Regions from separate parts of the Halobacillus rhizosphaerae genome, predicted to be linked through region 1. Evidence: a T-box and tRNA genes for the amino acid it is inferred to sense, from the RefSeq annotation. Region 1 holds a T-box; the other holds one or more tRNA genes.

Region 1 (16,011 bases):
TACATTAAAGCGATTATGCTCCAATCCTTCGACGGTCTCATCATTTAAGGAAACCTGAGTTAATGTTAATTTTGTTTGGGTTAAAGAATCTGGATCTACTGCATACCCATGATTTTGGGAGGTAATAGAGGTGCGGCCGGTTTGCAAATCTTTCACTGGCTGATTTATGCCCCGATGTCCGAATTTCATTTTTTTCGTATTTGCTCCAGCGGCTAACGCAATGAGCTGATGGCCGAGGCAAATCCCGAATATGGGTACACTTCCCATGAGTTTGCCAATCGTTTGGATCGCTTCCGGAACATCTTTAGGGTCTCCCGGACCATTAGAGAGCATCACTCCATCAGGACGAAGCCGCTCTATTTCTTCTGCGGAGGTGTGATAGGGAACGACAGTAACGTGACAATTTCTTCTAGTAAATTCACGCAATATCCCGTGCTTCATTCCAAAATCAATGAGGACAATCCTATATCCTCTGCCTGGAACGACATAAGGTTTGACGGTAGAGACTTGTTTGACCTGATCACGAGCGAGCGGAGTATCTTCCATTGCTTGCAGCACTTGTTCGACTGGCCGGTCAATGGAAGTAAGCATGGCCTTCATCGTCCCATGTTTACGAATAATTTTTGTAAGTTTGCGTGTATCAATTCCGCTTATTCCGGGAATTCTTTTAGCTTTTAAATAATCATCTAATGTTTCTTCGCTTCTGAAGTTGGAAGGATGCTCACAATGCTCTTTGACCACAACTCCCAGAATGGCTGGATCAACCGTCTCAAAATCATCTCGGTTTATTCCATAATTTCCGACCAGCGGGTAAGTAAACGTCACTATTTGCCCACAGTAGGATGGATCTGAAATGACTTCCTGATAGCCTGTCATTCCCGTATTAAACACGATTTCCCCCATCGTTTCTCTGTTGCTTCCGAAGCCTTTTCCTACAAATGTCGTACCATCCTCAAGAACGAGTTGTTTCATCATTATTCTCCTCCCATACTATTTTTCCATTAACGATTGTCATAACTGGAAACCCTTGTACTTCCCAACCGTGAAAAGGACTGTTTTTTCCTTTAGATACCAACGCATGACGATCTATGTTCTTCGTGGATTCAAGATCTATAATGGTGAGGTCTGCTAATTCTCCTGCTTGCAGCCTGCCATAAGGTAAATGAAAAATTTCACTTGGACGTATGGTTAACCAATCAATAAGCTGCTCTATGGTGGCTGTTCCGCGTTTAACAAAATAAGAATATAACAGCGGGAAAGCTGTTTCCAGGCCGGTAATTCCAAATGGAGACTTAAGAAATCCTTGTTGTTTTTCTTCTTCTGTGTGTGGAGCATGATCAGTCGCGATACAGTCAATAGTTCCGTCTAATAGCCCGTCAATTAGAGCTTGCTGATCTTCAACAGACCTCAGTGGCGGATTCATTTTAAAGAGAGCATTATCTGATGGGATGGAGTTTTCATTTAACAGCAGATGATGAGGCGTTACTTCTGCAGTCACATGAATGCCTGCCCGCTTAGCATCTCTAATAACTCGAACCGACTCCTTCGTAGAAACGTGACAAACGTGATAGTGGCAGCCGGAAGCTTCAGCAAGAAGTACATCTCTTGCTATATGAACGGATTCTGCAATATTGGGAATTCCAGGAACATTCAGCTTTTCATTTACTAATCCTTCATGAGCCACTCCGCCATACACGAGTGAATTGTCTTCGCAATGAGCAACGATCGCTTTATTTTGCTTTTTAGCAGCTAACATTGCTTCATACATTTGGCCGGCACTTTGAACACCGACCCCATCATCCGTAAAGGCAAATGCTCCTTCTTCAGCCAAAGCCTTCATATCTACCATCTCATTCCCAAGCTGCCGGGTCGTAATCGATGCATAAGGCAAGACTCGCACATAAGCATCTTGTTTAATTTTATCTATTAAAGCTGCCATCGTTTCTGCTTTATCAGGCACTGGTCTTGTATTCGGCATGGCACATACAGTGGTAAAACCGCCTTTAGCGGCAGCTTGCGTACCGGTTGCGATGGTTTCCTTTGCTTCACCGCCTGGTTCTCTCAGGTGAATGTGAACATCAACAAATCCAGCAGAGATTAAATTTCCCTTCACATCCATGACCTGATCTGCTTCTTCTTCTATCTTTTCGCCGATTGCTTTGATCTTCTCTTCCTCTATTAGAACTTCACAAGGATATAACTTTCCTTCAGTTAATCGTTTTCCATTCACTAATTTAATTGTCATGCCGTTCCCTCCTCAAGTAGATGCCGGATCAGGGCCATTCTAACCGTGACCCCGTTCGTCATTTGTCTGAAAATCCTGGATTTACTGGATTCAACGAGTGACTCTTCAATTTCCACCCCTCGATTAACAGGGGCAGGGTGGAGAATGATCGATTCCTTCCTCATCCTCGCTTCCCGTTCTATTGTTAAGCCATAGTCTTCTAAATACTGGGTCGTTTTGCATACTCCTTCATGACGTTCATGCTGGATTCTCAACAGCATGAGGACATCACACATGTCCACAGCTTCATCTATGGATATGTAATCTTCTGAGATCGTATCGTCTCTCCACTCTGGTTTGGCCACAAAATAAACATCTGCTCCCAGCCTTGCCAGTGCGTAAGCATTTGATCTTGCTACTCTGCTGTGTTTAATGTCACCAGCAATCACAACCTTCAGGCCTTCAAAACTTGCAAACTCATCTTTAATCGTATACAGATCGAGCAGTGATTGCGTTGGGTGTTCTCCGGTGCCGTCTCCCGCATTAATTACGGAGATCGATAATTGCTCCGCCACTTTTGAAAGCAGCCCGGTTTCAGATTGTCTGACAACTGCAAGTTTCACTCCAAGGGCTTCTAATGTTCTTAAGGTATCATAGAGACTCTCTCCTTTAGTTAAGCTGGATTCTTTCTCATCCAGTTCAACTACATCGAGACCAAGTCGTTTCTCCGCCATGTAAAAACTGTTTTTCGTCCTTGTACTCGGTTCAAGAAAAATATTTGCAGCAAAAAGATCGGGATAAGTCACAGAGAGATCTCCATTTTCAATTGATTTGGCCAATTTAAAGATTTTTTCCAACTGCAGGTTCGATAGTTCTCTCATGGAAAGTAAATGTTTCATAATTCTCTCCCTCTCCTTTTTTCCAAGGCGTTGTCATTTTGTTAAATTAATTCACCGTAACTTAGTTCCGCAGCCGATTGCCCACGAAAAAACGCAGCACCCCCGGGTGTGGGGGTGCTGCGTTTGCATAACAAACGAGCTAAACCCTGCTACACCCTTCGAAGCCTCTCCGGACCTCTTTAAAACGTGTATTGGTTCAGTTACGCTGCGCCATCTCTATCTTCTTGCTGATCATCTAATTCTGGAGCTTTAAACATATTCCCATTCCCCTGGCTCTTTTCTCTACCAGGCAAAATTAAATTCAGGACAATGCCGATGATTGCCGCTAAGGCCATTCCCGCTACTTCAACATTTCCTGCTTTAATCATGGCACCTCCAACGCCAATCACAAGGATGACGGAGGAAATAATTAAATTTCTTTTTTCACCAAGGTCGACTTGATTGTCGATCAGCATCCTCAGCCCGCTCGAAGCAATAATTCCGAATAATAGAATGGATACTCCACCCATTACAGCCGGAGGAATTGAGCTGATGACTGCTGTCACCATACCAATAAACCCAAAGAATATTGCAATAACAGCTGCTCCGCCTATTACAAACACGCTGTATACTCTAGTAATAGCAAGTACGCCAATGTTCTCGCCATAGGTTGTATTCGGAGGACCGCCAAGCATAGAAGCAATCATAGTCGCTACTCCATCACCAAGAATGGAGAAGTTCAGACCTGGTTCCTTTAAGAAATTTTTCCCAACCACTTTAGAAAGCACCATTTGATCTCCTGTATGTTCGGTAATGGTAACAAGAGCAAAGGGCATCATAAAGAAGACAATTTTCCAGCTAAAGACATCAAGTGGCGAAAAGTCTACGAAAGGAATAACGAATTCCGGCATTTGAAACAGGTTTCCGAAGAAGTCCCCTACTGAACTTGATGAAGCCAGAGAGGCCCATTCTGCTTGAATTCCACTTGTATCCACAATGCCTTGGGTAAGGGCAAACAAATATCCCCCAATGATTCCAAATAATATCGGTAACAAAGAGAAAAATCCTTTAAAATAAATCGAGGCAATGATGGTAATGCCCAAGGTGACCAGGGCTACTATAAAATGATGAAGGCTATAGATGTTTTCTTCTTTACCCGGGAGATACATGGCCATGTCAATAGCCGTGGATGCTAATCCCAGTCCAATAACTATAATGACGGGACCGACAACCACTGGGGGCAGAATGTTCATGAGCCATTTTAATCCGAATAATGATATGAGTAGAGCAATGATTCCGTATACTAATCCTGCAAAGAAACTGCCGACCATAGCCCCAGCTACACCACTTGACTTCGATACTTCAACGATTGGATAGATAAAGGCAAAGCTCGAGCCAAGATACGCAGGAATCTTTCCTCTGGTTATGGCTAGATAGGCAAGCGTTCCTGTCCCGCTTGATACTAAAGCTACAGAAGGCGAAAGCCCTGTTAGAAATGGGACAAGAATGGTAGCCCCAAACATTGCAAATAAGTGCTGTAAACTTAACACCAGCCATTTATGTTTCGCTGGTATATCATGAATTCCTAATACTGCGTTTTTCTGGGTCATGGTAAGATTCCTCCTTTATGCATAAAAAAAACCTCTTTGCTTAAAAGTGCGCAAAGAGGCAGACGCGGATCCGCGCCAACAACTTACGACCTTCTAAGCCTCACTGGACTTCCTATTAAAGGTGTAATTCGTGTTTATTTTTCAAATATCATGACATGGTCCTGATCATCGGTTTCCGTTAAAGTAACGGTTACGACTTCGTCCTGAGATGTCGGAACATTCTTCCCAACATAGTCAGCTCGAATGGGCAGTTCTCTATGCCCCCGGTCCACTAAAACAGCCAATTGAATTTGAGATGGTCTTCCATGGTCCATCAGTGCGTCCATTGCGGCACGCACCGTCCGACCTGTATATAACACATCATCTACAAGGATGACTTTTTTTCCATCAATATCTGTTTTTATATTTGTTTCTTTCAACTCAGGCTCTGCCTGCTCCTTATTAGGGGTCAAATCATCACGATAAAGCGTTATATCCAACTCTCCATCAGGCAGCTGGCCGCCTTCAATGTCCTGTATTTTTTGCTTTATACGTTCCGCAATCGGCACGCCTCTCGTTTTAATTCCGACTAACACGAGATCCTCAATTCCTTTATTCTTTTCAATGATCTCATGAGATATTCTCGTTAATGCTCTTCTAATCGCAGCATCATCTAACACTGTGGCCTTTTGTTTCAAGATATCACCCTTTCCTTATCACAATCTTAAGCGCATGCGCCTTGGATAGCAGCTTATGTTACGAGCAGCCAGGCGCTGAATGCAGCCTCACACGGCAAGAATTTATTTACATCCAAACATAGTTTCCTAGAGATAAAAAAACCCTTTTTCTTCATGAAGACAGAAAAAGGGTGTAAAGATACAACTTTTGTATCATCGCCGTTCCCTTCTCAGCCTCACGGGACTGTTCTTAAAGGTGCATTAAATTCTATGATTTATTATGTCAAATAAGTTTTAGCTTGTCAACGCCGTTTTTCTAAAAAAGCGATCATATCTTTGAAATCCTGAGGAGGTTCGACTTCAAATTGCATCCATTCCCCTGTACCGGGATGTTTAAAGCCTATTGATTTAGCATGAAGAGCTTGTCCGTCTAAATCTAACGTTTTCCGAGGCCCGTATTTCGGATCTCCAGCCAGCGGATGATTGATATACCGCATATGAACACGTATTTGGTGAGTTCTTCCGGTCTCAAGCGTACACTCTACGTAAGTAAAATCTTCGAAATGCTCCATCACCCTAAAATGGGTAACCGCTTCTCGTCCGCCTTCAACGACAGCCATCCGCTGGCGGTCTTTAGGATCTCTGCCAATCGGTGCGTCAATCGTGCCATACTCATGAGAGATCATCCCGTGTACAACTGCCACGTATTTTCTTTCTACTGATTTACCAGAAAGTTGTTCGACTAATGACTGATGGGCACGGTCATTCTTAGCCACCATTAATAACCCGCTTGTATCTTTATCAATACGATGCACGATCCCCGGTCTTTCGACACCATTGATTCCGGACAGATCATTGCAATGATAAAGAAGCGCGTTAACAAGCGTACCACCCTCGTGACCCGCAGAAGGATGAACGACCATTCCAGAAGGCTTGTTCACTACTAGAACATCTTCATCCTCATAAATGATTTCTATAGGAATATTCTCGGGAGCAAGATCCAGCGGCTTTGGCTCAGGGATACTCCAAGTGATGGTATCTCCTTGCTGAACTTTATAATTATTTTTTACTGCCTCTCCGTTAACAAGAACAAAGTCTTCTTGCAGCCAACCTTGGATTTGCGAACGTGAAGCATCCGTAATGACTTCAGAGAGAAGTTTATCAATTCTTTTTGACTGATCACTTTCAAGTACTTGATACTGTTCACTCAATTGCGTTTACTTCCTTTCTTCCTGCTTTCATCGACAAGAGTGGCGATCATAATTAAAATGACTCCGACTACAAGGGATGAATCGGCAACATTAAAAATTGGATAATCGTAATTAAAAATGTATACATCAATAAAGTCTACAACCTCTTTGCGAATCATTCGGTCCAGAAAATTGCCAATTGCCCCAGCTAAAATGAGAGATAAGGCAATTCCTACCCATTTACTTCGCTTGGCGTATTGCTGTAAATAATAGATAACCACGATAATTACGACTATAGTAATTAAATAAAAGAACCACATCTGTCCGGCTAATATTCCCCAGGCAGCCCCGGTATTCCGATGAGAAGTTAGATATAAAAAGTTATCAATTAAAGGAATGCTTTCTCGATATTCCATCGAGTGGACGATCATCCATTTCGTTAACTGGTCCAATCCAATAATTACAATAGCGATAAGATAATACACGTACATAAGCGGCCTCCAAGTTTTATTTTCCTTTGCCATTGTACCATAAATCACACGGCTTCGTTACGAGGAAGAGTGCTAGCACTAGGAAGAAGCAAGACCAATTCGATCGATCATATAGGTGTACCATATGAACTCCATGCCCCAGAGACTGGAAGCAGCCTCAACCTGCAACAGTTACCTACATTAAATAAATTTCCCTTTTATCCTAAGGATGAAAAAGGTACCGCTTATTGCGGCACCTTTGTGGTTTTACACCTGATAATGTTCTTTTACAACAGCTGCACAGCGTAAACACAATGAAGGATGTTCTTCATCCTTGCCCACGTTCTCAGAAGCTACCCAGCAGCGTTCACACTTTTCACCTGGATGCTTTTCAACAGCAACATCCACATACTGATAAGCTTCTGCTCCTTCCGCCTGACCTTTCACTGTCACTCCTGAAACGATCAATAACTGTTGTAAGTGATCAATTCCTTCTAACAACCTGCGCGTTTGGTCATCTTTAGGCACAAGAGTTACTTTTGCTTCCAGTGACTTGCCGATTACTTTCTCGTTCCGTGCTTTTTCCAGAGCTTTCAAAACATCGTCACGAACTTCCATAAAGTGGTCCCATTTTCGGACAAGAGACTGATCAGCTAACAGTTCAGCTTCAGGCATATCCGACAACTGGACACTTAACACTTCGTCCCCAGGTAGATAGCTCCATACCTCGTCTGTAGTATGAGGAATAATTGGCGCCATTACCTGCACTAATGCCTTTAATGTCTTGTAATAAACGGTTTGAATACTCCGGCGTGAATGATGATCTTCTGCTTCAATGTAGAGGATATCTTTCGCAAAATCCAAATAGAACGAGCTTAAATCGATCGTACAGAAGTTATGAACTTTATTATAAACGACAGAAAATTCATATGCCTCATACGCATGGCGAGTGTCCTTCACTAATTGGTTTAAGCGATGAAGCATATAGCGATCCACTTCCTGCAGGTTGCTGTCTTCAACTGCATCCTGCGCCGGATCAAAATCATGCAGATTTCCTAATAAAAAACGGAAAGTATTGCGGATTTTACGATATACTTCTGCCACTTGTTTCAAGATCGGATCCGAAATACGCACATCTGCCTGGTAGTCCGCAGAGGCCACCCATAACCGAATAATATCAGCCCCAAGCTGCTTCATTACTTTATCAGGTATAATGACATTGCCGAGCGACTTACTCATTTTTCTACCGTCGCCATCTAGAGCAAACCCATGACTCAAGATTCCTTTAAAAGGAGCTTTCCCTGTAACCGCTACAGCGGTGGACAAGGAGGAATTAAACCAGCCTCGGTATTGATCAGAGCCTTCCAAATATAAGTCAGCGGGACGCTGCAGATCTTCACGCTGTTCCAATACAGATTGATGAGAAGAACCGGAATCAAACCAAACATCCATAATGTCCGTTTCTTTAGTAAATTTACCATTCGGACTATGTTCAGAAGTAAATCCTTCAGGGAGGAGATCTTCCGCTACTTTCTCAAACCATATGTTTGACCCATGTTTACGGAACAGCCCAGCGACATGTTGGATGGTTTCATCTGTAATAATCGGTGTTTCATCCTCGGCATAAAATACAGGGATGGGCACTCCCCAGGATCTTTGTCTGGAAATGCACCAGTCTTCACGGTCACGTACCATGTTATACAATCGCGTTTCTCCCCATTTAGGTGTCCATTCCACTTGCTGAATTTCTTTTAAAAGCTCTTCACGAAAATCTTTGATCGAAGCAAACCATTGGTCTGTGGCACGGAAAATTGTCGGTTTCTTCGTTCTCCAGTCGTGAGGGTAAGAGTGTGTAATAAATTCGAGTTTCTCTAAAGCGCCAGCTTCATCCAGCTTCTCAGTAATTGGCTTATTCGCCTGGTCATAGAATAACCCTTCAAACCCAGGAGCTTCTTCCGTAAAGACTCCTTTGTAATCCACAGGACATAACACATCAAGACCGTATTGTTTACCAACCCAGAAGTCATCTTCCCCGTGGCCTGGAGCGGTGTGCACACATCCTGTTCCGCCATCAGCAGTTACGTGGTCTCCCAGGACTACGAGAGATTCCCGATCATAAATTGGGTGTTGAGCCGTCACTCGATCAGCTTCTTTCCCTTTAAATACTTTAAGGACTTCATAGTTTGTCCATTCTAATTTCTCTGCCACTTCTTCCAGAAGGTCTTGAGCAATGATAAATTTATCTTCTCCTGTTTTCACCACAGCATAATCATAAGCAGGGTTAAGAGCAATCCCTAAATTTGAAGGGATCGTCCACGGAGTAGTGGTCCAGATGATGAATTTCTCATCCCCAGCAAGGAGATCTTTTCCATCTTTCACGCTGAAACTAACATAAATGGAAGGTGAACGCTTATCTTGATATTCAATTTCCGCTTCTGCAAGAGCAGATTCTGAAGAAGGCGACCAGAATACGGGCTTTAATCCTTTATATATATATTCTTTTTTCGCCATTTCTCCAAACACCTTGATCTGCTCTGCTTCGTAGTCTTTATTTAATGAAATATAAGGATGGTCCCAATCCCCTCGGACACCCATACGCTTAAATTCATTTCTCTGGTTATCTAGCTGCCCCATGGCATACTCGGCGCATTTTTGCCGAAATTCGGATATACTCATTTTCTTGCGATCGACTTTCTTTTTTGCAAGTGCAGACTCGATCGGCAGACCATGAGTGTCCCATCCTGGCACATAAGGAGCATGATAACCTGTCATCGATTTATAGCGTACGATAAAATCTTTCAAAGACTTGTTTAAGGCATGCCCCATATGCAGGCTGCCATTTGCATAAGGCGGTCCATCATGAAGGACAAACAACGGGCGATCTTTTGTCCGCTCCTGGACCTGGTGATAAATATCCTCTTGTTCCCATTTTTTTTGAATTTCAGGCTCACGATTCGGCAAATTACCACGCATCGGAAATTCAGTTTTAGGCATTAATAAAGTCTCTTTATAATTCATAGCTTATTTCCTCCTTCATATATTACAAAAAAAGGTCTTCTCATCCCTTAAAGGGACGAGAAGACCTCGCGTTACCACCCTGATAGAATGTGCACGAAAGCACAATCCACTTGTCCTATTCGTATCGTGAATGACTCGATTACATCTACTATACGGTTCGATATAATTACTCGAGGGTGATCTTCTACTTAAGAGGTGCTCCGGCCTTCCACCATCGCCGGATCGCTGTGCATGCATAGCCCAGAAAGTGTACTCTCCCTGTCAACGTGTTCTTATATAGTTATGTTCTTGAATTATATGTAATTCAAAGAAGACCGTCAAGAATTATGACGTGCCAGTTCCTTTTCAACTTCCTCTTTATCATCAATTTTGGTATCAAATAAATGGTCCCAGTCATCATTATCAATCATATCCACCTGGGCTTCTACAAGCATACGGAGTCTCATCTTAAATACTTTGGCCTGTTTTTTCATATCTTCCACTTCGACCGCCACACTGCGCGACTTTTGAAGAGCTTCATTTATTATTCTATCTGCATTTTTTTCTGCTTCTTTAATAATAAGCTTGGACTCTTTATTGGCGTTCGTTTTCACTTCTTCTGCTGTTTCCTGAGCTACCAGAATCGATTTGTTCAAGGTCGTCTCGATATTATTAAAGTGGCCGAGCCGTTCATTTAATTGGTCAACTTCACGCTCTAATTCCTTACGCTGGCGAATCACCATTTCATAATCCTTAATGACTTGGTCCAAAAATTCATTTACTTCGTCTTCATCAAATCCCCTGAACCCACGGGTGAATTCTTTATTATGAATATCTAATGGTGTTAAAGGCACACCAGCCACCTCCTTAAGTAATCGATACAAATTTTCCCTGTTAGTATTCTTTCGACACAAAAAACTGAAATCCTTCTCTAATTTCTGGATTTAAATTAATTTTGCTGTCGTTATTTTAAATTTATCTTTTTTAGTTTTCCCATGAATCTCCACAATCTTGCTTCTACCTTTACCACGCACGCTCAGAAGATCCCCTTCCTGGAGAAGAAAAGAGGGACTCTCTACTGTCCGAAAATTCACTTTCACAATTCCACTATCAATATGGAGACTCGCTTTATTACGGGACAATCCATAAATTTCTTTAACGACCACATCGAGTCTTAAGGAAGATAGTGTAGAATCTCTTGTCTGCCATTGCTCATGACTCTCCAATAAGCAAGAGAAATCTTTTTCCTCAAAGAGCACATTCGCTTTTTTCACACCCGTTAAATTCATTCGAATATAATCGCTTATTTCATTTCCAGTTATGATTTGAATTCGACCATCACGTACGATTAAATCTCCCATTTTCTCTCTGCGAATGCCAAGCGACATAAAAGCACCAAGAACGTCTCGATGCTCTAAATTAATAAATTTATCAGGATAGGAAGCTTCCAGCAGCACCAGCTGATAATCTTCAGAATCCACACTTTCATACTCGGGTGCCAAAATAGCCCTTTTTCTTTCGGAATTTTCGCTTCCGCCGAACATCCCTTTCTCAAGAGGAGAGTCACCCGTAATGGAACGAAAAATATATTGTTCTCTCGGATTTAAAAAATCAGTCAGCTTCCGTTGAAATCTCATTTCTACATCGCTCTGCCATGATAACACTTGATCAATAAATGGGCGTTCTTCTTCTCTAAAATGCTGATATACCTCCATACTTTCACTCCCCCGAACGGTAAAAAAGAACAGATAGCCGTGAAGACCCTTCTTCACTCCACCTGTTCTATTCATCAGTACCCTAATAAAATTTTGTAGAGTTCCCACATTCCGGCCGTTGCAAACCTTAAAACGAGAATAGCAACAATTGGAGAAATGTCGATCATTCCAAGAGGTGGAATGATTCTGCGGAAAGGCTCTAAGAATGGTTCGGCTAAACGGGCTAAAATATTACCAAAGCTAGATTGGCGCGCTCCCGGAAACCAGGACATTAAAATATAAATGATTAATACCCAGCTATAAATTTCTAAAGCTGTTGTTAATACACTGAACAAAGAATACATCCGCTACCACCTTCTATTAATATCATCATCTTCTTTTGCAAGTATTTCTGAAATGGAACCCGAAATTTCTACATTATCCGGGGTACATAGGAAGGTCTGAGAACCCAGTTTTTGAATATCTCCCCCAATAGCATAAACGGTCCCGCTGAGAAAATCTACAATTCGCTTTGCCTGGTGATGATCGACTCGCTGCAAATTGATAACTACCGCTCTCCGATTGACCAGCTGATCCGCAATATCCTGGGCTTCATTATAACTGCTCGGCTCACTAAGAACCATTTTAGAAGATTGCTGGGCGCTTTTCAAACTTACAACATTCTGCTGACCTTCAGCTCTTCGTTTACTACGCTGCGCCGGAGCCTGTTCTTCAGCTTCTTCCTCCATCATTTCCTCATCAACGTATTCATATTCATCGTCCAATGTGAAGAACGAACGGAATTTATTTTTCATACTCATTTCTAACCACCTCAGATTAGTTTTGTTCTCCTACTAAGCTTGTCCCAATTCTAACATGGGTAGCGCCTTCTTCTATGGCTAATTGAAAGTCATTGCTCATTCCCATAGATAGCCACTCACAAGGAGCATGTGCGTATTGTTTATCACGAATGAAGTCTCTTAAAGCACGAAGCTTTCTAAACGTAGCCCTCAGCTGCTCTTCTTCCTCAATATGAGGAGCCATAGTCATTAGACCAGCCACTTTAATATTAGAATAAGCTTTCAGCCCTTCTATAAAAGACTCGACCTCATCAGGATCCAGGCCTTGCTTAGATTCTTCTCCGCTAATGTTAACCTGAACAAAACATGGCACTGGTCTTTTAGCTCGCTTGTTAATTTCTTTAGCGAGGGACTTACGATCGAGTGAATGAATCATCGTGACTTGTTCAATTACTTCCTTTACTTTTCTCGATTGCAAGGAACCTATGAAATGCCATTTCGCCTGCTCGCCAATTATGTCATATTTCTCAAGCAGGCCTTCTTTGCGGTTTTCCCCAAGATCAGTAATTCCAGCTTCCACGGCTTCCTGGGCCCTGGAAGTTGAAACATACTTAGTAACAGCAATAATGGTTATCTCTTCCGGATCACGATTACAATTACTGCAAGCTGCTTTTATTTGTTCTTGAATATGAGCAAGGTTATCTGCTACCGTATTCATTCTTTCTCTCCTTCCAAAGCTTACCTCTTCCAACCAATGTAACCTAGCATTCTGCCGGTGCTGCCATGGTCGCGGCGATGGGAGAAAAAGAGATCTTCTTCCTCATATGTACAATAGCCAGTCATGGAAATATTGTCATCTGCCAGACCAGCTTTAACGGCTATTGCCTGATTTAATTTCTTTAAATCCAACAGGTACTTTCCCTCTGACAAAGAAATAGCAGCTTCTTCTCTAAACTCGGCAGGTACTTGGTTGATTACCTGTTCATCAACTTCATACTGATTGAAGCCGATACTCGGGCCAATAACCATCTTTAATGTGGAGAGGTCAGCTCCTAATTTGTTAAATTTCTCAATCATATGCTGAGCCATTCCTTGAACAGTTCCTTTCCATCCTGCATGAGCGATCCCTATCCAACGGGTTTGCTCATCTAGAAAGTATAAAGGAACACAGTCAGCATAAAAAGCTGTTAATAAGACATCAGGGATGTTCGTAATTAAACCATCTACACCCTTAACCGCGGTGTCATGATCAAGCACACCTTTCCCGAGATCTTCAGGAGTTATGACCTTGATCTTAGTTTGATGAACTTGTTCGCCCATTACCCACTGGGTTAATGGAACATTCAAATCCATGGCGAGCTGCTTTCGATTTTTAAGAACAGCTGAATATTCATCCGGGACGTGCAGCCCTAAATTAAAGGAATGAAAAGGAGGCTTGCTAAACCCGTCTTTTCTAGTTGTAATCCCGGCAATCAAATTCTCCGTATTATTAAAACACATGTATTGTCTTGAAGACTTGTATGTGAAGGGTTCGGTCATTCTACCACCTCAATTTCCCTCCATTTTATCACATAATACATTATTTTTCCTGTTTTATTCCGGAGAATCTAACTTTTTCACTGCTGCTGAACCGCTGTACCCGGACTTCTTCACTAATATTACGTCTGCTCCAATGTTCACAATCTGATCCCAAGGGATGACTAATTCTTCTTCCTTTCCAAAAAGACCCATAGCTTTTCCCTTTAATGTAACAACTAATCCCTTTAGCCGCCCTCGATTTGTATCTATGTCTAAATCACTTATATACCCGAGGCGCTCCCCAGTCTCCATTGCAATCACGTCTTTAACCTGCAGATCAGAAATTTTCATAATTGTCCGTCCCCCTTTTTCTAACTATATGCAAGGAACGGCTAACACTTTCTAATTTAAAGTACTAATAAATAAGGCACTTCTTGAAATTCTGTATAGAAGCGGCTTATTAAGTCCCCATTGCTTTAGATATTTCCTATTTGGAAGGGTGACCTTTCTTAAGAGGCAAGGGGCTGTGCGTTACAGCCGTAGGTATGGTTTATCCTCTTTCACGTTAAAGCTGGTCATCATATCGAAACCACTCTAAATTTCCCCAAAAAAAGAACACGGCTTAACCAGCCGTGTTCTTTGCATTTTTATTGAAACATGGATGTATTCATCTCTTTAATAGCTGCTTTTTCCAGCCTTGAAACTTGTGCCTGAGAGATGCCTATTTCTTCTGCCACTTCCATTTGTGTTTTCCCTTGAAAGAAACGTTTCGTCAATATCATTTTTTCTCGATCATTTAACCGTTTCATACCTTCTCGTAGTGATAGCTCATCAAGCCACACCGAATCCTTTTCCCGATCGTCCTTCAACTGATCCACCACAAATATTGGGTCTCCTCCATCATTGTATATAGGCTCAAATAGAGAAACAGGATCCTGGATGGCATCCATTGCAAAAACTACATCTTCATGGGGAATACCCAATTTCTCAGCAATCTCATGAGGAGCAGGATCTTTTGACGTTTCCCCTATCATTTTCTCTCTCATTTGCAGCGCTTTATAAGCGGTGTCTCTTAACGAGCGAGAAACACGAATAGGGTTGTTGTCTCTTAAATACCTGCGAATTTCACCAATAATCATAGGTACTGCATAAGTGGAAAACTTAACATTATGGCTTAAATCGAAGTTATCGATTGATTTCATTAAACCAATACAGCCAACTTGAAATAAATCATCTCCGTATTCTCCTCGGTTATTGAAGCGTTGAATCACCGATAACACTAGTCGGAGGTTACCATTTATTAATTCTTCTCTAGCTTCGATTTTTCCACTTTGCAACTGCTCAAACAGGGCCCGCATTTCTTTGTTTTTTAGTACTGGCAGTTTGGATGTATCTACTCCGCAAATCTCTACTTTATGTCGTGACAATGTAAGACCCTCCCAGGAAGCTATAATCAGTTTTCAGTATCTCCCTGGAAGGAAAAATTATGCATTTGTTAAATTGGAATATTAGACCATTTTGTCAAACTCTCTTTGAAGTCTGCGGATAATCTTCTTTTCCAGCCTTGAAATATAAGACTGAGATATCCCCATCATATCAGCTACATCCTTTTGAGTTTTCTCTTTTTTACCTATCAATCCAAAGCGTAATTCCATAATTTGTTTTTCACGGTCATTTAACTGCTCCAACGCAGATTTTAAAAGTTTTTTATCTATCTTTTTCTCAATTCCCTTGGTGATAATATCCTCTTCCGTTCCTAGGATGTCTGAAAGAAGCAGTTCATTTCCATCCCAATCTACATTCAGCGGCTCATCAAATGAAACCTCAGTTTTAAGCTTATTACTTTTTCTTAAATGCATTAAAATTTCATTTTCAATACAGCGGGAAGCGTACGTAGCTAGCTTAATTTTCTTCTCTGGGTCGAAAGTATTCACGGCTTTTATTAAACCAATCGTCCCGATGCTGATTAAATCT
Region 2 (16,011 bases), on a different contig from region 1:
GAAAGATATAGACCTCATCATTGCCCACCATCCTCTTCTTTTTGCTCCTTTAAAGCAAGTCAATCTAGATACGCCGAAAGGGAAAATAGTACAAAAGTTAATTCAGCATAATATTACTGTTTATGCTGCTCACACAAATTTAGATGTTACGCAAGGCGGCGTTAATGATGTTATGGCAGAAGCATTGAATTTGACTCATTTAAAACCTTTAGTAACTACGGGAGAAGACGAATTAATAAAGTTGACTGTATTTATCCCAGAAGACCACTTGCAAAAGGTGCGCCAAGCGATCAGTGAGGCAGGAGCGGGCTATATTGGCAATTACAGCCATTGTACCTTCCAGCTTGCCGGGGAAGGCACATTCATGCCGCAAACAGGCACTAGCCCTTATATAGGGACTCAAGGGGCTTTGGAAACTGTGAAAGAAAAGCGAATGGAAACAATCGTGCCGCGTTCACGGATCAATAAAGTTATTGAAGCTATGGAGTCCGCTCATCCCTACGAAGAAGTTGCCTATGATCTTTACCCCCTTCTCAATAAAGGTGAGAAGACAGGAGTCGGAAGAGTAGGGCTTTTAAGTGAACCGATGACCCTGGAGGCAATTGCTGAAATGGTAAAGAAAAGGTATAACATTCCTGCCCTTAGAGTGACAGGTGATCTATCCACTTTAGTTAAAACAGTCGCTCTATTAGGAGGCAGCGGGGAAAAATACATCCACGAAGCTAAACGAGAAGGTGCGGATGTCTATATCACAGGAGATATGACTTTTCATATGGCTCAAGATGCACAGGAAATGGGGCTTACTGTAATAGACCCTGGCCACCACGTAGAAAAGTTAGTTTGCAGTAAAGTGAAAAGCTTTTTGACAGAGGAATGTGAATTTGAAGGTGAAATAAGCGTCCATCTATCCGAAGTCAATACAGAGCCTTTTACCTTTCTATAACAACAATCCATAAAAAAATAATCCGCATAACCATTGGACTGTCCGTCACAGGAATTAAAAAACCCGAGCCGCAAATCGGCTCGGGTTTTCTGTAGAAGATTATTCTGAATGCTTTGATGTTTCTCTTACTTTTTTCTTGGATTTAATTCTTGGCAGGATCTTTTTCTGTTCCACTTTAGATTCTAAGATCCACGTATCTTCATCATCCAGATCATAATTTTCAATAAACTTAATGACTTCTTTAGTAATGGGAGTAGGGGTTGATGCTCCGGCTGTTACGGCAACCTTCTGTACTCCTTCCAGCCATTCAAGTTTAATTTCAGTAACATCTGAAATACGATATGCTTCCGTACCTGCAATTTGTTTAGATACCTGGGCCAGTCTGTTCGAGTTATTACTCTTCGGGTCTCCAACTACGAGAGTTAAATCGGCATCCTTTGCTTGTTCAGAAACGGCTTCTTGACGTACTTGAGTAGCCATGCAGATTTCTTGGTGTTTTTCGACCTGAGGATATTTCTCTTTTACTTTTTCCATCACGTCAAAAACATCCCACTGACTCATAGTGGTTTGATTGGTAATTAAGAGTTTATCATGATCAAGCTCCAACTCTTCTACATCTTCTTCCGTCTGAACAAGATGAACTTTCCCAGGGGCAACGCCCATAGCTCCTTCTGGTTCCGGGTGACCTTTCTTACCTACGTAAATGATTTCATAGCCATCTGAAACTTTATCCCGTATTAAATTATGCGTATTTGTAACGTCCGGGCAAGTTGCATCAAGGGCAGTTAATCCTTTCGCTTTGGCTCTTTCTTTTACCTCAGGTGATACGCCGTGAGCGGTGAAAATAACCGTTCCTTCATTGATTCCTTCTAAGAGATCCATACGGTTCTTACCGTCCACAGTTATGATTCCTTCACTCTCAAAGGCATCTGTTACATGAGTATTATGAACAATCATTCCTAGAATATATATAGGGCGCGGTAAATTGGGGTCCTTCGCCGCATTTTGGGCAATGACCATCGCATCTACTACACCATAGCAATAGCCGCGCGGAGCAATTTTAATAACTTCCATGCGTTTGTTCCTCCTCTATAGCTAATCAAGCTGTAAGCATTTATAATCCATATTCATTATAAAGGGTATAGCGGGAGAAAACAAAGAATCTCTTTAAGGAATCAATGTAACCGTGCATTTATCCGTTGTGTCTATTATAATAAGAGAGGGACATTTCTACATTAAAGGAGCACATATATGAGTAATCATTCATTTGATCAGTATTCGATCAATTCAACAATAAGTCAAATCGTTGAAGGGATGGGTTTTAAAGAGCCCACGCCTATTCAGCAAAAAGTTATTCCGGCGGCATTAAGAGGAGAAAGTATTATTGGACAATCTCATACGGGATCAGGAAAAACACATGCTTTTCTTCTTTCTATGCTGAACGGTTTAGATGAAAATTTAAAACAAGTGCAGTATGTTGTTACCGCACCGACGAGAGAGCTTGCCATCCAGATTTACGACGAAGTGACTAAAGCTGCTGCTCTGGCAGGCAAAGAAAATACCTGGCAGGCAAAACTAGTCATTGGCGGCACAGACAAATTGAAAATGATGGAGAAGCTCTCCTCCAACCAACCGCAGATTGTGGTCGGAACTCCAGGAAGAATCCTGGATATGACAAAGGAAGAAGCTCTTAATTTAGGGGGAGTAAAAGCATTTGTCCTTGATGAAGCAGATTTAATGCTGGATCTTGGTTTCATTGAAGACGTAGACCAAATCCTCCTTCGAACAAATCCAGATGTTCAGCTGATGGTCTTTTCAGCGACAATACCTGAACGCTTACAGCCGTTTTTGAAAAAATATCTTGCCAATCCGACTCATATTCAAATTGAAGATAATAAACCTTCACCAGAGTCTATGGAACACAGGCTGATCCCATTACGTCATAAGAACCCGGCAGATATCATTGTCGATATAACTAAAGTCATCCAGCCTTATTTAGCTATTATATTTACTAATGGCAAAGAACAGGCCGATGAACTTGCTTCAGAGTTACTGGACCGAGGTTTAGAAACAGGGCTCATTCATGGCGGGTTGTCCCCCCGTGAACGTAAGCGTATGCTTAAGGAACTTCAGGGCCTTCGCTATCAGTATATTGTGGCAACGGACCTTGCTTCCAGAGGAATTGATATCCAAGGGGTTAGTCATGTCATCAATGCCCGTCTTCCGAAAGAAGAAGAATTTTATATTCATCGCGTAGGGAGAACAGCTCGCGCAGGGTTAAAGGGAACGGCCATTAATTTATATACCGAAGAAGATCTTCCGCTTATTCAAAGATTGGAAAAACGCGGACTCACTTTTGACTTTTTTGAAGTGAAAAATGGAGAATGGAAAGAAGTAAAATCCTATAATGAACGGCAGACTAGACAGCGCAAGGAAACGGACATCGAGAAGCAGGCACGCCATATGGTGCGTAAACCAAAGAAAGTCAAGCCCGGCTATAAAAAGAAAATGAAACGTGAAACAGAGAAAAATGTTAAGAAATTAAAACGAAATAGCTTTCGTAATAAGAAATAGAAAGGCAGGTATTTATATGGTGAAAATAGGATCACATGTATCGATGAAAGGCAAAAAAATGCTGCTTGGTGCTAGTGAAGAAGCAGCTTCTTATGGCTCTTCCACGTTTATGATTTATACAGGTGCTCCGCAAAACACGAGAAGGCGCCCTATTGAAGAACTGAACATTGATGCGGGACAAGAGCACATGAAAGAGCATGGAATTGATAATATCGTTGTTCACGCGCCGTATATTATTAATGCAGGGAATACAACGAAGCCCGAAACCTTTCAATTAGCAATCGATTTTCTTAGAAGTGAAATTGAACGCACGGAGGCACTAGGAGCCAGGCAAATTGTTCTTCATCCTGGTTCGCATGTAGGACAAGGTGTGGAAAAGGGAATTCCGAGAATCATCGAAGGATTAAATGAAGTGCTGCACAAGGATCAGAAAGTGCAAATTGCCCTTGAGACTATGGCGGGTAAAGGCTCGGAGATTGGCAGAACCTTTGATGAACTGGCCCAAATCATTGATGGAGTTACTTTAAATGAGAAGCTTTCTATTTGTATGGATACTTGTCACATTCACGATGCTGGATATGATGTAGTGGGTGATTTTGATGGTGTTCTGGAAGAGTTTGATAAAATTGTAGGGCTTGAGCGTTTGAAGGTAATCCATGTGAATGACAGTAAAAATGAATGCGGTGCTGCCAAAGATAGACACGAAAATATCGGTTTTGGGTATGTCGGTTTTGATGCTTTGCACAAGGTGGTTCATCATTCCGCTTTAAAGGAGCTCCCAAAAATTTTGGAAACGCCTTATGTTGGGGAAGACAAAAAGAACAAACAGCCGCCATACCGTTTTGAGATCGAGATGTTAAAAGAAGGAACATTCGACAAAGATTTGAAAGAAAAAATAATGCAGCAGCAGGTAAAAAGCTAAGACAAACATAAAAAATCCGAACGATGATGAAAGGGGCACACCTTTTTCCATCATTGTTCGGATTTTTTGTGTTTCTAACCATATTTAGATTACTGCAGCCAATGTTCAACACCATATTCCTTTGCGAGCTTAAAGAGCAATTGATGCACGGATTTTGCGGTGTCTTTTGAAGTAATAGCTGCTAGTTGATTCAGCATTCTTTTACGTCCTTCTGGATCAAATGGGTTTTCTTTATTTTGTTTTAAAGCCTGGATAATTTGAGCAGCTTCACTCTTGGATATTTTAATATTGTACTTTTGACTATAGAAAAGTAACTCCTGAGTGGTTAACTGACGTAATTTTTGGGTAAGAAATTGTTGGGCCAGATTGAGCACTGCTAAACGCTTCCCCTCTTTTAAGTATTCAGTACACCATATGAATGAGAAGCACAATTGGTGTATTTACAATATTTGCATCAGTTCAATGAATTGAATTCTCAGTGAGAGGTAAGTTAGTATAGGTCACTAGGCTCAGACAAGAAGTATGATGAAGTCTAAAGGAGTGAGTGGATGAAAGTAGTTCGACCATTGCTATTAGCTGGAACAGCAATCCTTCTCGTAGGAATAACAGTTGTGATAGTTGATCATGTTAATGAGCAAAAATACAATGCTTTAACTAAAGAAAATCAGCAATTAATGAATAAAAACGAGAAGCTGAAAACGGAAAAGAAATATTTAATATCCCAACCATCTGATTTTAAGCAGAAAAGCGGCTTCTTTGTATGGCCAAAGATGGAAAAGACTGCTGATCATTTTGTGAAGGAAAGTGAAGGGAATTTTAAGAAAGCCTGGGCTCTTTATTTAGTAAGAGAATCTAAACGCTATCATATCAATCCTAATATTGTTTTTGAATTGCTGAATGTGGAATCAGGCGGAACTTTTAATCCCAAGCTTGTAGGACCCAAGACAAAATACGGTCACGCTTATGGAATGTCGCAGTTTATGGAAAACACTGCTCCATGGATCGCAGATATGGGAGGACTCCCTTATAAAAAAGATTTATTATTTGACCCTTATTATTCCATTGAACTTTCTTTTATTTATCTTGATTATCTGCATGATAAATATGGGAATTGGGATGAAGCTCTAACTGCTTATAATCGCGGGGTTGCCGGCTTAAAAGAATATAAAGCTGAAAATGGACATGCAAAAAGCGGTTATGCTAAAACGATCCAGAATAATGCTGCAGATGACACAGCCGTTGCAGTAGCAAATTAGCAGGCATTGTGGGCAATAATATAATGGGGCATGTTAGGAATCGAACCAAGATAAAAGGGTTCTGTTAATGATGCTGTTTCCATCAAGTACCTTTATAATTTATTTACACCCTTCACATACTATAAATGATTCTTTAAACAGAAAGTGAGGGTGGTCTCATGTATGATCCGAAAAATCCTGTTGAGAATCAAGAAGCAGAACAGGCACCGGAACATGGTGACGAAATGGAACAAGTAACCGAAGAGGAAGAACTCGAGGAACTTGATGATTCCGTTGCTGATGAACAAGAAGAGATAGAACTAGACGACGATGATGATTTCGTGGAACTGGAAAATCGCAATCCTGCTGAACCCGTGTATGGGGAAAGCTACGAGGAAGAATTTGCCGCGGAAGCTGCTGCCGTTCCAATAAATGATCCAATGGAAAACGATGAAGAAAAAGAAACGATAATGAATAGCGAAGTTAATCCAGCTATGGGATGGCTTGGTTTGACAGTCAGCATCCTTTCCTTTTTCTTTGCACCGCTTATTTTAGGCGCTGCAGGTATAATCCTTGGGGTTGTAGCTAAACGGCAGAATGCAGATACACTTGGAAACATGGCGATAATAGTCAGTATTATTTCCATTTTGTTTTCTCTGTTTTTTGCACCGTTTTATAATTTCTTCTAGATCAAAAAAAAGGGTGGGCCCATTTCTGGGTCCACCCTTTAATTATGCCTGACCTTGCTTTTCTTTTTCCTTCTCAAGGCGCTCTTTCTCATAATGCTCTTCAGCAAGTTTGTCGACTTCTTTTTTCAATTCATCTACCATGATATCTTCAGGAACTTTACGGATGATTTCACCATGTCTGAAGAGTAATCCTTCACCACGGGCACCAGCAATTCCAATGTCTGCTTCTCTTGCTTCACCAGGACCATTCACTGCACAGCCGAGTACAGCAACTTTAATAGGTGCTTTGATCGTTTGGATATACTCTTCCACTTCATTAGCAATCGAAATTAAATCAATTTCAATCCGGCCGCAAGTAGGGCAGGAAATGAGTGTAGCCGCGTTAGACGCTAAACCAAATGATTTTAGAAGCTCTCTAGCTACTTTAACCTCTTCAACTGGGTCCGCGCTTAAACTGATGCGGAGAGTACTGCCAATACCTTTGCTTAAAATAGCTCCTAGACCGGCAGCACTTTTTACTGTTCCGGCAAAAAGTGTACCGGATTCTGTGATTCCTAAGTGAAGTGGATAGGAAATCGCTTCCGCTGCTTTTTCGTAAGCTTCGATAGCGAGTTTCACATCAGAAGCTTTTAAGGAAACAATAATGTCGTGAAAGTCCAAGTCTTCTAATATTTTGATGTGGTGCAGAGCACTTTCCACCATACCGTCAGCTGTAGGATAACCATACTTTTCAAGAATGTGTTTTTCCAGAGAACCGGCATTGACACCAATCCGGATAGGTACACCCTTGGCTTTTGCTGCTTGAACGACAGCTTCTACTTTCTCACGCTTCCCGATATTCCCAGGGTTGATACGAATCTTATCAGCGCCGCCTTCAATAGCTTTGAGGGCTTTCTTGTAATCGAAATGAATATCAACTACTAATGGAATATTAATCCGCTTTTTGATTTCAGGAATTGCATCCGCAGCTCTGTCATCTGGACATGCAACACGGACTACCTGGCAGCCTGCTTCCTCCAGACGTTTAATTTCAGCGACAGTCGCTTCAACATCATGGGTTTTCGTAGTAGTCATGGATTGAATAACAACTTGATCAGAACCGCCTATAGTTAAATCTCCGACCTTAACGGGCCGAGTGTCTTTTCTGTGCGTAATTGCCATTTTAAACCGCTCCTTTATAAGTTCACAAAAAGGTATGCTTTACTCATTACCATCCCTAATTATAAGGGCTTTGATCAAAAATGAGAAGCTAAGTTGCTCGAAATCGAACAATAAACATGTAAAAATCGTGTAAAGAGAAAAATGCAAACTTGATTCTACTCTAAAACTGCTTAACAAATTATATCATGGGGAATGATTAGAATAAAACGAAACATTTGGGACTCTTAAACCGTACATATATAAAGAACTATTTGATGAGGGGATGTGAAATCATGGATCTACTCTCTTATGACTGGATTGCTTTATTTATTACAATGCTTGGGACCATGTTTTTATTTGGGGAGCTGCTCGTTAATATGAGAGGTATCTTTGCAGTAATGGGCCTTGGCTTTATTACTGTATATTTTTCCTCCTTTCTTGCACCTCATATGGTGATTATTATGATGATTGTTTATCTGCTTGGTTTAGTGTTAATTATCGTTGACGGGAAATTAGTAAATGATGGAACTCTTTCTACCATCGGAATTATTTCTATGGTTATTGCTGTCGGTTTAAGTGCACCGAACTGGGTCGCAGGATTGTACAGTATTATTGGAGTTATACTAGGTGCGGCAGCTTCTCTGTTATTTCTTAAAGTATTTAAACGAAGAGATATGTGGACAAAGTTAACGCTAATGGATTCGCTTTCTTCAGAGAGGGGTTATAATTCGATGAAGGAAACCTATTCTAGCTTAGTTGGTAAAACAGGCAGAGCTTTAACTAATATGCGTCCGGTGGGCACTATTGTGATTGAGGAAGAAGAATTTAGTGCAGTATCAAATGGTCAATGGATTTTTAAGGATGAGGAATTAAAGGTTGTATCCGTAGACGGCACAAAGATATTAGTAAAGAAAATCTCAAGCGATCATACCCAAAGTGTTTAAATCCTTGATAAAAAATAAAGATCTGAGAAAAAATACAATAAAATAGGATTAATTAAAAAACCCGAACCTTTGATTTACGCTGGTTCGGTTTTTTTGAGCATTAATATAAAATTCACTTGTATATTTTAAGTTTGGATTACCGGAGTTCTCTTGAAGGAATGTTTCGGTAAACAGGAGAGAACAAGTGAGGTTTATTTTCCTCGGTTTGCTCGCAACAAGCTATCTAAAATCAGTTTTTAAAATTTTTTCAGCACGACTCAGCACCCCTATTTAAAAATCGTCTGAATAATCCATAATTGGAGTGATTTTATACTGGAATGTAAACTTAATGTAAATATCTCAAATATAACTTTACAAATAAAAAACAATTCGTTAATAATGAGTAGGGTGTAAAAAAAGAGAAAACACGAAAGCACATAAACCTTGGATGGAAAAAGAAAGGGTGGGAGAAGTTTTGGATATCGACATTCAACAGATGATATTTGAATTTGCCGGCGGCCTGGGTATCTTCTTATTTGGGATCAAGTATATGGGAGACGGCTTACAAAAGGTAGCTGGGGACCGATTACGTGATTTACTGGATCGTTTTACGAAGAATCCATTTATGGGAGTCGTTGCCGGTGCGGTAGTAACGATGTTGATTCAAAGTAGTTCTACAACTACAGTTTTGACAGTAGGACTCGTTAATGCAGGGTTTATGACCTTTCGACAAGCGATCGGGGTTATCATGGGAGCAAATATAGGAACGACCATGACGGCTTTTATTATCGGGGTCGATATTAAAGAATATGGTTTGCCGATTTTAGCAGTAGGGGCCATATTAATCTTTTTCTTTAAGAATAAAAAAGTGACTTATTTAGGACAAACCATTTTCGGTCTAGGATCTTTGTTTTTTGGATTAGAAACGATGAGCGCCGGGATGAAACCTTTACGCACATTAGACGCTTTCCATGAACTAACTTTAAATATGAGTGACAATCCTATTCTCGGAGTAATTATAGGGACTGTTTTTACTGTAATTGTACAAAGTTCCAGTGCAACTATAGGAATACTGCAGGGGTTATTTGGACAAGGTCTGGTAGATTTAAAGGCAGCTTTGCCTGTTTTATTTGGAGATAATATAGGAACAACGATTACGGCTGTATTAGCAGCAATAGGAGCGAGTATTGGAGCTAAGCGAGCGGCACTTGTCCACGTTATTTTTAATATTTTAGGTGCGACAATCTTTCTGCTGATTTTGGTTCCTTTTGAAAAATATGTTGCATGGCTGCAGAAGTCTCTGGATTTAGGTCCCGAAATGACTTTAGCTTTTGCTCATGGATCCTTTAACATCGCCAATATGGTTCTTCAATTTCCATTGATAGGTTTTCTAGCCTGGCTAGTTATACGGCTGATTCCTGGAGACGATAAATTAATTGAATTTAAACCGCAGCATTTGGACCCTATATTCATCGAACAGTCTCCTTCTTTAGCTTTAGACCAAGCCAAAGAGGAAGTTATTCGTATGGGTGAATATGCTTATAAAGGTCTTGAGGAAACCAATCTTTATTTAAATAATAAACAACAAAAACACTCAGAAATTGCGATGCAGATTGAAGACGCTCTAAATAATCTGGACCGGAAAATTACGGATTATTTAGTAGAGTTATCGCAAGCTTCATTAACAGATGAAGAAAGCCATAAACACTCGGCACTGATGGATTCGGTACGGGATTTAGAACGAATTGGAGACCACTTTGAGAATATTATTGAATTGATCGACTATAAAAATTCCAATAAGGTTGATTTAACTGAGCAAGCGCAGGAAGATTTAAATACCATGTTTGACCTCACCCTTATGACCGTGAAGCAAGCGAATAGGTCTTTAGAAAATATGGATAGAGAAGAAGCGTTAGCTGTGGTTCAAAAAGAAAATGAATTGGATCGTATGGAGCGTACCTATCGAAAGAAACATATTATTCGTTTAAATGAAGGTTTGTGTTCAGGTCAAGCTGGAATCGTTTTTGTAGATATGCTGAGCAATTTAGAGCGAATTGGAGATCATGCGGTAAATATCGCTGAAGAAGTACTTGGAGAAAAAGAGAGTTTATAATAATAACCGGGACTGCTTTAGGAAATCCAGGGCAGTCTCGATTATGTTTTTAAAAAAACCCTTGAAAGCAAATGGTTCACATGCTATATTATTTTTGTCGCTATTATTGCTAAGCAATTTATTGTTGACTAGTTATCTGCATCGTGTTATATTAATAAGCGTCGCTTCAAGAAGAAAAGCGACCTAATCCTCATTGTGGCGGTGTAGCTCAGCTGGCTAGAGCGTACGGTTCATACCCGTGAGGTCGGGGGTTCGATCCCCTCCGCCGCTACCAAGTTATTTGTTATACATATTCAAATGCAGTTTTTTCATTATGGCGGTTGTGGCGAAGTGGTTAACGCACCGGATTGTGGTTCCGGCACGCATGGGTTCGATCCCCATCAGTCGCCCCATAGTGGACCCTTAGCTCAGCTGGTTAGAGCTATCGGCTCATAACCGATCGGTCGCAGGTTCGAGTCCTGCAGGGTCCACCAATGAATACGGAGGAGTACCCAAGTTCGGCTGAAGGGAGCGGTCTTGAAAACCGCCAGGGGCTTTACGGCCCGCGGGGGTTCGAATCCCTCCTCCTCCGCCATTCTTACTTAGTGGTCAGCTTCTCGTATACATCCAATTAAATAAGCGGCTCGGTAGCTCAGTCGGTAGAGCAACGGACTGAAAATCCGTGTGTCGGCGGTTCGATTCCGTCCCGAGCCACCATTTTGAACAAGCAGAGAAGCTTGTTTTTTTTATGTTTAATTATTGTTGTACCGGGAAATTACATTATCGAAAGCGAAATAAAGCTTTTTACTTCTATGCATTAAATTTGCAAGTGAAAATTCTGTTTGGTAATGTAACAAATAGGGAGAGGCGTGGTTACACGGTCTTCTTACATACCAAATTAAAGGAGGAGTTATACTATGGCTAAATTTGAACTGCCAGAATTACCTTACGCTTATGATGCACTAGCACCAACTATTGATAAGGACACGATGAACATCCACCATACGAAACACCATAATGGTTATGTGACGAAGTTGAACAATGCATTGGAAGGTCATGCTGATCTTCAGGATAAATCATTGGAGCAGCTTCTAGCTAACAATCTTGAAGCAGTGCCAGAGGATATCCGTACAGCGGTTCGCCGTAATGGCGGAGGGCATGCTAACCATGAATTGTTCTGGACGATCATGTCTCCTAATGGAGGCGGCGAGCCGACTGGTGAACTGGCTTCAGCAATCAATGATACATTTGGAAGCTTTGATCAATTTAAAGAGAAGTTTGAAGCTACTGGTGCTGGCCGTTTCGGTTCAGGCTGGGCTTGGCTTGTAGTGAATAATGGAAACCTGGAAGTCATTGATACTTTAAATCAGGATTCTCCAATTATGGAAGGTAAAACTCCTGTTTTAGGTCTTGATGTTTGGGAGCATGCGTACTACCTAAATTATCAAAACCGTCGTCCTGACTATATCTCTGCTTTCTGGAACGTAGTCAACTGGGAAGAAGTTGCTAAACGTTTTGAAGCAGCAAAATAAGACAGAATGATCTCGAGAGATCCAGTTCAAAAACTGGGTCTCTCTTTTTGTATATCTCCTTTTGTTCTGCCTACACTAAGTACAGAAGACAAAGGAGATTTTATTATGGTGAGGATGATCAACGCGTGGCTGAGCCGCGAAGAAGTATCGAAAGATTTAATCCTGTTGCTATTGATAGGCGGTCTATACTCGCTTGGAATATTTCTTTCGAGTACTTTTGTAAATATTTACTTATGGAAACAATCCAATAGTTATACGGATATTGCCCTCTACAATTTAAGCATCTATATTTTACAGCCACTCACGTTTATCGTGGCGGGGAAATGTGCCAAGAAGATCGACAGGGTCATCGTATTACGAACCGGCGTAACCGTCCTCTCTTTATTCTTCTTAACGGTATTATTAGTGGGAGAGAGAGCGGCTACCTTCAATATTATGCTGGGTTCTTTGTTAGGAATAGGATACGGTTTCTACTGGCTTGCGTACAATGTACTTACCTTTGAAATTACCGAACCTGAAACACGCGATTTTTTCAATGGTTTTCTTGGGGTCTTACAATCACTAGGAGGGATGACAGGTCCGTTACTCGCTGGTTTAGTTATTTCACGAATGAATAACTTGACGGGATATACGGTTATATTTGCTATTTCGTTCGGTCTGTTTATCCTTGCGGTACTTGTCAGCCTTGGTTTGTCCAGGAGGAAAGCAAAAGGGAACTTTTCTTTTCGGCGAATCATCGATGAGCGGCATAACAATGTGAACTGGAAAAGAATTTTGCACGCCCATGTTTCTCAAGGGTTTAGAGAAGGAACATTTTTATTCGCTGTGTCCATATGGATTTTCTTGATTACACGCGATGAACTATCGCTTGGAGTGTTTAATCTTGTCTATTCTGGATGTTCCTTTCTGTTCTACTTTTTAGTGGGGAAATGGATTAAACCGAGAAGAAGGAAGAAAGCAATCTTCATAGCGGGATTATCGTTGTATTTATCGGTTCTTATTTTGTTAATTAGTGATAATATGTCCCTGTTGTTACTCTATGGGGGAATCGCGGGAATATTTTTTCCGGTACTTTACGTTCCATATATATCATTAACTTACGATGTAATCGGTAAATCTTGGAATGCAGGGGAGATGAGAATCGAATACATTGTAGTGCGTGAATTATTTTTAAATACAGGGAGAGTTTTGTCTATTGTTATCTTTCTGATTTCAATTTCGCTTATTCCTCCTGAAACTGGGCTCCCTTATATATTGCTCATAGTAGGTGGCGGTCACTTTATGATTTATTTCTTTATTAAAGATATAGATACGACAGCTATGAGTGCGATTAGAAACTGAAACTTTTTCTTTTTCCTGCTCGTCTATATATAGCAGAGTAAAAGATGTTATAATATAGAAGCAATTTTTTAGAATAAGGGAGAGGAAGACCTTATGGGGAAAAATAAAAAGAAAAGCCAAAAGAAAAAATCCCATATGCCTTTACGGCTTAACATAGTATTTTTTATCGTGTTTATCTTATTTGCGGTACTGATCTTGCAGTTAGGCGTTGTTCAAATACTGAATGGGGAAGAAGCACAGAAGAAAATAGACAGAACAGAGAATACCACCACGAATATCCCGGTGCCTCGCGGTGAAATGTATGATCGTTATGGAAGAGTGATTGTAGATAATCAACCGCTGTATTCTATTACATACACCCCGCCCAAAGGGGTACAGGCAGCTGACAGGCTTGCATTAGCTAAACAGCTATCTCAATATATTCAAATGGATACAGATAATCTGACATCGAGAAACTTAAAAGAATATTATTTTCTTCAGAATAGAAAAGAAGTTCAGGAACGTACGGAGGATGCTGTAACAGATGATATGGATAACGGTGATGTCTATCAGCTGCAACTGGACAGTATAAAGAAAAGTGAAATTAATTCTTATGGTAAAAAGACAAAAGAAGTCATTGCTATTAAGAAAGAGCTTGATCAAGCATCGGCCCTTTCCCCGCATGTGATTAAAAATGCGAATATTTCCGAAGAAGAATACTCCAAAGTAGCCGAACACCTTGCGAATCTTCCTGGAATCAATGTAACTTCTGACTGGGAACGATCGTACCCCTACGGAAAAACCTTCAAAAATTATGTAGGAAACATAACGACAAGACAGGAAGGGGTACCAAGGGACGACCTCGAGTACTATATGTCGCTTGACTACAGCCGTAATGACAGAGTAGGTGAAAGCGGACTGGAGCAGGAATATGAAGATGTGCTCCGGGGGATGAAGGAAAAAGTTCAATATACAACGGACAAGAAAAATAATGTCGTGGATACGAAAGTAATTAGGCAGGGGAGCCGGGGCAAAGACCTGGTGCTTACGATCGACATGGAACTGCAAGAGAAACTTGATAAGATAGTCAAAGATGAAGTAGTGAGGGCGGTAAATTTAGGGAACGGATATGTAGACAATGCAATAGCGGTATTGTCCAATCCGCAGACGGGAGAAATTCTGGGGATATCAGGGCAAACTTACAACCATGATCGGAAGAAAGGTGAACCACTGGTATCTGATACTTCCTCTCAAGCCATTTATAATGCGTATGCACCTGGATCGATTGTAAAAGGGGCAACGGTTCTAACAGCTTTTCACGAAGGAGTAATAAATACGGGGACAACCATCTATGATAAGACCTTACATTTTTATGGAGGTTTAACGAAAAGTTCCTATGCTCCTCTGCAATATGTGAATTACCTTAAAGCTCTTAGAAAGTCATCCAACGTTTTTATGTTTTATGTAGCTATGTGGCTTGGCGGAGAGCATTATGAACCTAATAAAAAACTGGATTTCAAATCAGATACTTATGAAACCTTTCTGTATGACTTTAACCAGTTCGGTTTAGGGGTAAAAACAGGAATAGATCTACCATACGAATCCACCGGAGTCATTGGGACGGATCCGAATCCCGGAAATATTCTCGACTTTGCCATCGGGCAATATAATACCTATACCGCTATGCAAATGAATCAATACGTTTCCACAATCGCAAACGGAGGGTCGAGAATACGACCTCATTTAGTAAAGGAAATTCATAATCCCGCACAAGTCGGAGATGATCTCGGGCCGGTAGAGAAAACCTATTCTCCGGACGTGTTAAATACTTTAGAGATGAGTCAAACGAATATTAATCGAGTGCAGGAAGGATTCCGCGAAGTATTTCAGCATCCGGAAGGAACGGCATACGGTACCTTCCATAAGAAAGATTATAATCCAGCAGGTAAGTCTGGGACCGCAGAGGTTACTAAATATAGGAAGACTAAAAACGGGTATCAGGCAGTAGATAGAGATTTAGAAAACTTAACTTTAGTAGGGTATGCCCCTGCTAATAACCCTGAAGTAGCAGTCACTGTATTCGTACCTTACATGAATGCAGGGTCATCGGTTCACATTAACTATGAAATCGGAGAAAAAGCACTAGATGCATACTTTGATTTGAAGAAACAAAGAGAAAAGAATGGTGTCAATATGAATTTGAACAAAAATGAAAAAGAATAGATAGCTTGTAAAGGGGCATTCCTAAAGGGAATTGCCCTTTTTTTATTCCTTAAATATCGATCATTTACAAAACCTTAACATTCGATTTATATGTACTTAAAACTTCATCGGTAGTATATGACTTGTGAGTTGGTCAAGCCAACGAAATATTTTTAGAAATATAGGGGGAAAAAGAAATGAAACGTTTTAAAAGTTTAGCACTAATGTTTGCTTTCATTCTAGTACTAGGAGCGCTTGCTGCTTGTGGAAATGGAGATTCATCCAGCAATGACAGCAGTTCTTCAGAAGATACTTCCTCTTCAGGGGAAAGCAGTTCTGACGGCGAAGCAGCTTCAGGTTCCATTGTAGTCGGCGGATCAAGCGCACTTCAGCCCCTCGCTGCAGCAGCAGCTGAGCAGTTCCAGCAGGACAACCCTGA

The links. A T-box is a leader RNA that pairs with one kind of tRNA and senses whether it is charged. The one in region 1 lies ahead of ileS (isoleucine--tRNA ligase), so its partner is inferred to be a tRNA-Ile.
Region 2: it has a tRNA-Ile gene. The T-box ahead of ileS (isoleucine--tRNA ligase) is inferred to sense a tRNA for this amino acid. The anticodon was not compared.

Annotation. Positions count from the first base shown of each region.
Region 1 is NZ_JAUTWQ010000019.1:6,768-22,778, forward strand. Features, by position in the region: gene Q7A53_RS17185 (carbamoyl phosphate synthase small subunit) at 1-975, opposite strand, end outside; gene Q7A53_RS17190 (dihydroorotase) at 953-2,245, opposite strand; gene Q7A53_RS17195 (aspartate carbamoyltransferase catalytic subunit) at 2,242-3,123, opposite strand; gene Q7A53_RS17200 (solute carrier family 23 protein) at 3,324-4,712, opposite strand; gene pyrR (bifunctional pyr operon transcriptional regulator/uracil phosphoribosyltransferase PyrR) at 4,847-5,389, opposite strand; gene Q7A53_RS17210 (RluA family pseudouridine synthase) at 5,671-6,579, opposite strand; gene lspA (signal peptidase II) at 6,576-7,049, opposite strand; gene ileS (isoleucine--tRNA ligase) at 7,296-10,046, opposite strand; T-box leader at 10,095-10,320, opposite strand; gene Q7A53_RS17225 (DivIVA domain-containing protein) at 10,364-10,879, opposite strand; gene Q7A53_RS17230 (YlmH family RNA-binding protein) at 10,970-11,740, opposite strand; gene Q7A53_RS17235 (YggT family protein) at 11,815-12,084, opposite strand; gene Q7A53_RS17240 (cell division protein SepF) at 12,088-12,540, opposite strand; gene Q7A53_RS17245 (YggS family pyridoxal phosphate-dependent enzyme) at 12,557-13,237, opposite strand; gene pgeF (peptidoglycan editing factor PgeF) at 13,258-14,058, opposite strand; gene Q7A53_RS17255 (YlmC/YmxH family sporulation protein) at 14,113-14,388, opposite strand; gene sigG (RNA polymerase sporulation sigma factor SigG) at 14,685-15,464, opposite strand; gene sigE (RNA polymerase sporulation sigma factor SigE) at 15,546-16,011, opposite strand, start outside.
Region 2 is NZ_JAUTWQ010000001.1:313,123-329,133, forward strand. Features, by position in the region: gene Q7A53_RS01570 (Nif3-like dinuclear metal center hexameric protein) at 1-943, shown strand, start outside; gene Q7A53_RS01575 (4-hydroxy-3-methylbut-2-enyl diphosphate reductase) at 1,043-2,017, opposite strand; gene Q7A53_RS01580 (DEAD/DEAH box helicase) at 2,195-3,517, shown strand; gene Q7A53_RS01585 (deoxyribonuclease IV) at 3,534-4,439, shown strand; gene Q7A53_RS01590 (DUF2624 family protein) at 4,529-4,813, opposite strand; gene Q7A53_RS01595 (lytic transglycosylase domain-containing protein) at 4,988-5,695, shown strand; gene Q7A53_RS01600 (hypothetical protein) at 5,854-6,363, shown strand; gene ispG (flavodoxin-dependent (E)-4-hydroxy-3-methylbut-2-enyl-diphosphate synthase) at 6,406-7,524, opposite strand; gene Q7A53_RS01610 (NfeD family protein) at 7,797-8,447, shown strand; gene Q7A53_RS01615 (Na/Pi cotransporter family protein) at 8,902-10,539, shown strand; tRNA gene Q7A53_RS01620 (tRNA-Met) at 10,737-10,813, shown strand; tRNA gene Q7A53_RS01625 (tRNA-His) at 10,856-10,931, shown strand; tRNA gene Q7A53_RS01630 (tRNA-Ile) at 10,936-11,012, shown strand; tRNA gene Q7A53_RS01635 (tRNA-Ser) at 11,021-11,113, shown strand; tRNA gene Q7A53_RS01640 (tRNA-Phe) at 11,160-11,235, shown strand; gene Q7A53_RS01645 (superoxide dismutase) at 11,436-12,050, shown strand; gene Q7A53_RS01650 (MFS transporter) at 12,156-13,391, shown strand; gene Q7A53_RS01655 (peptidoglycan D,D-transpeptidase FtsI family protein) at 13,485-15,593, shown strand; gene Q7A53_RS01660 (phosphate ABC transporter substrate-binding protein) at 15,770-16,011, shown strand, end outside.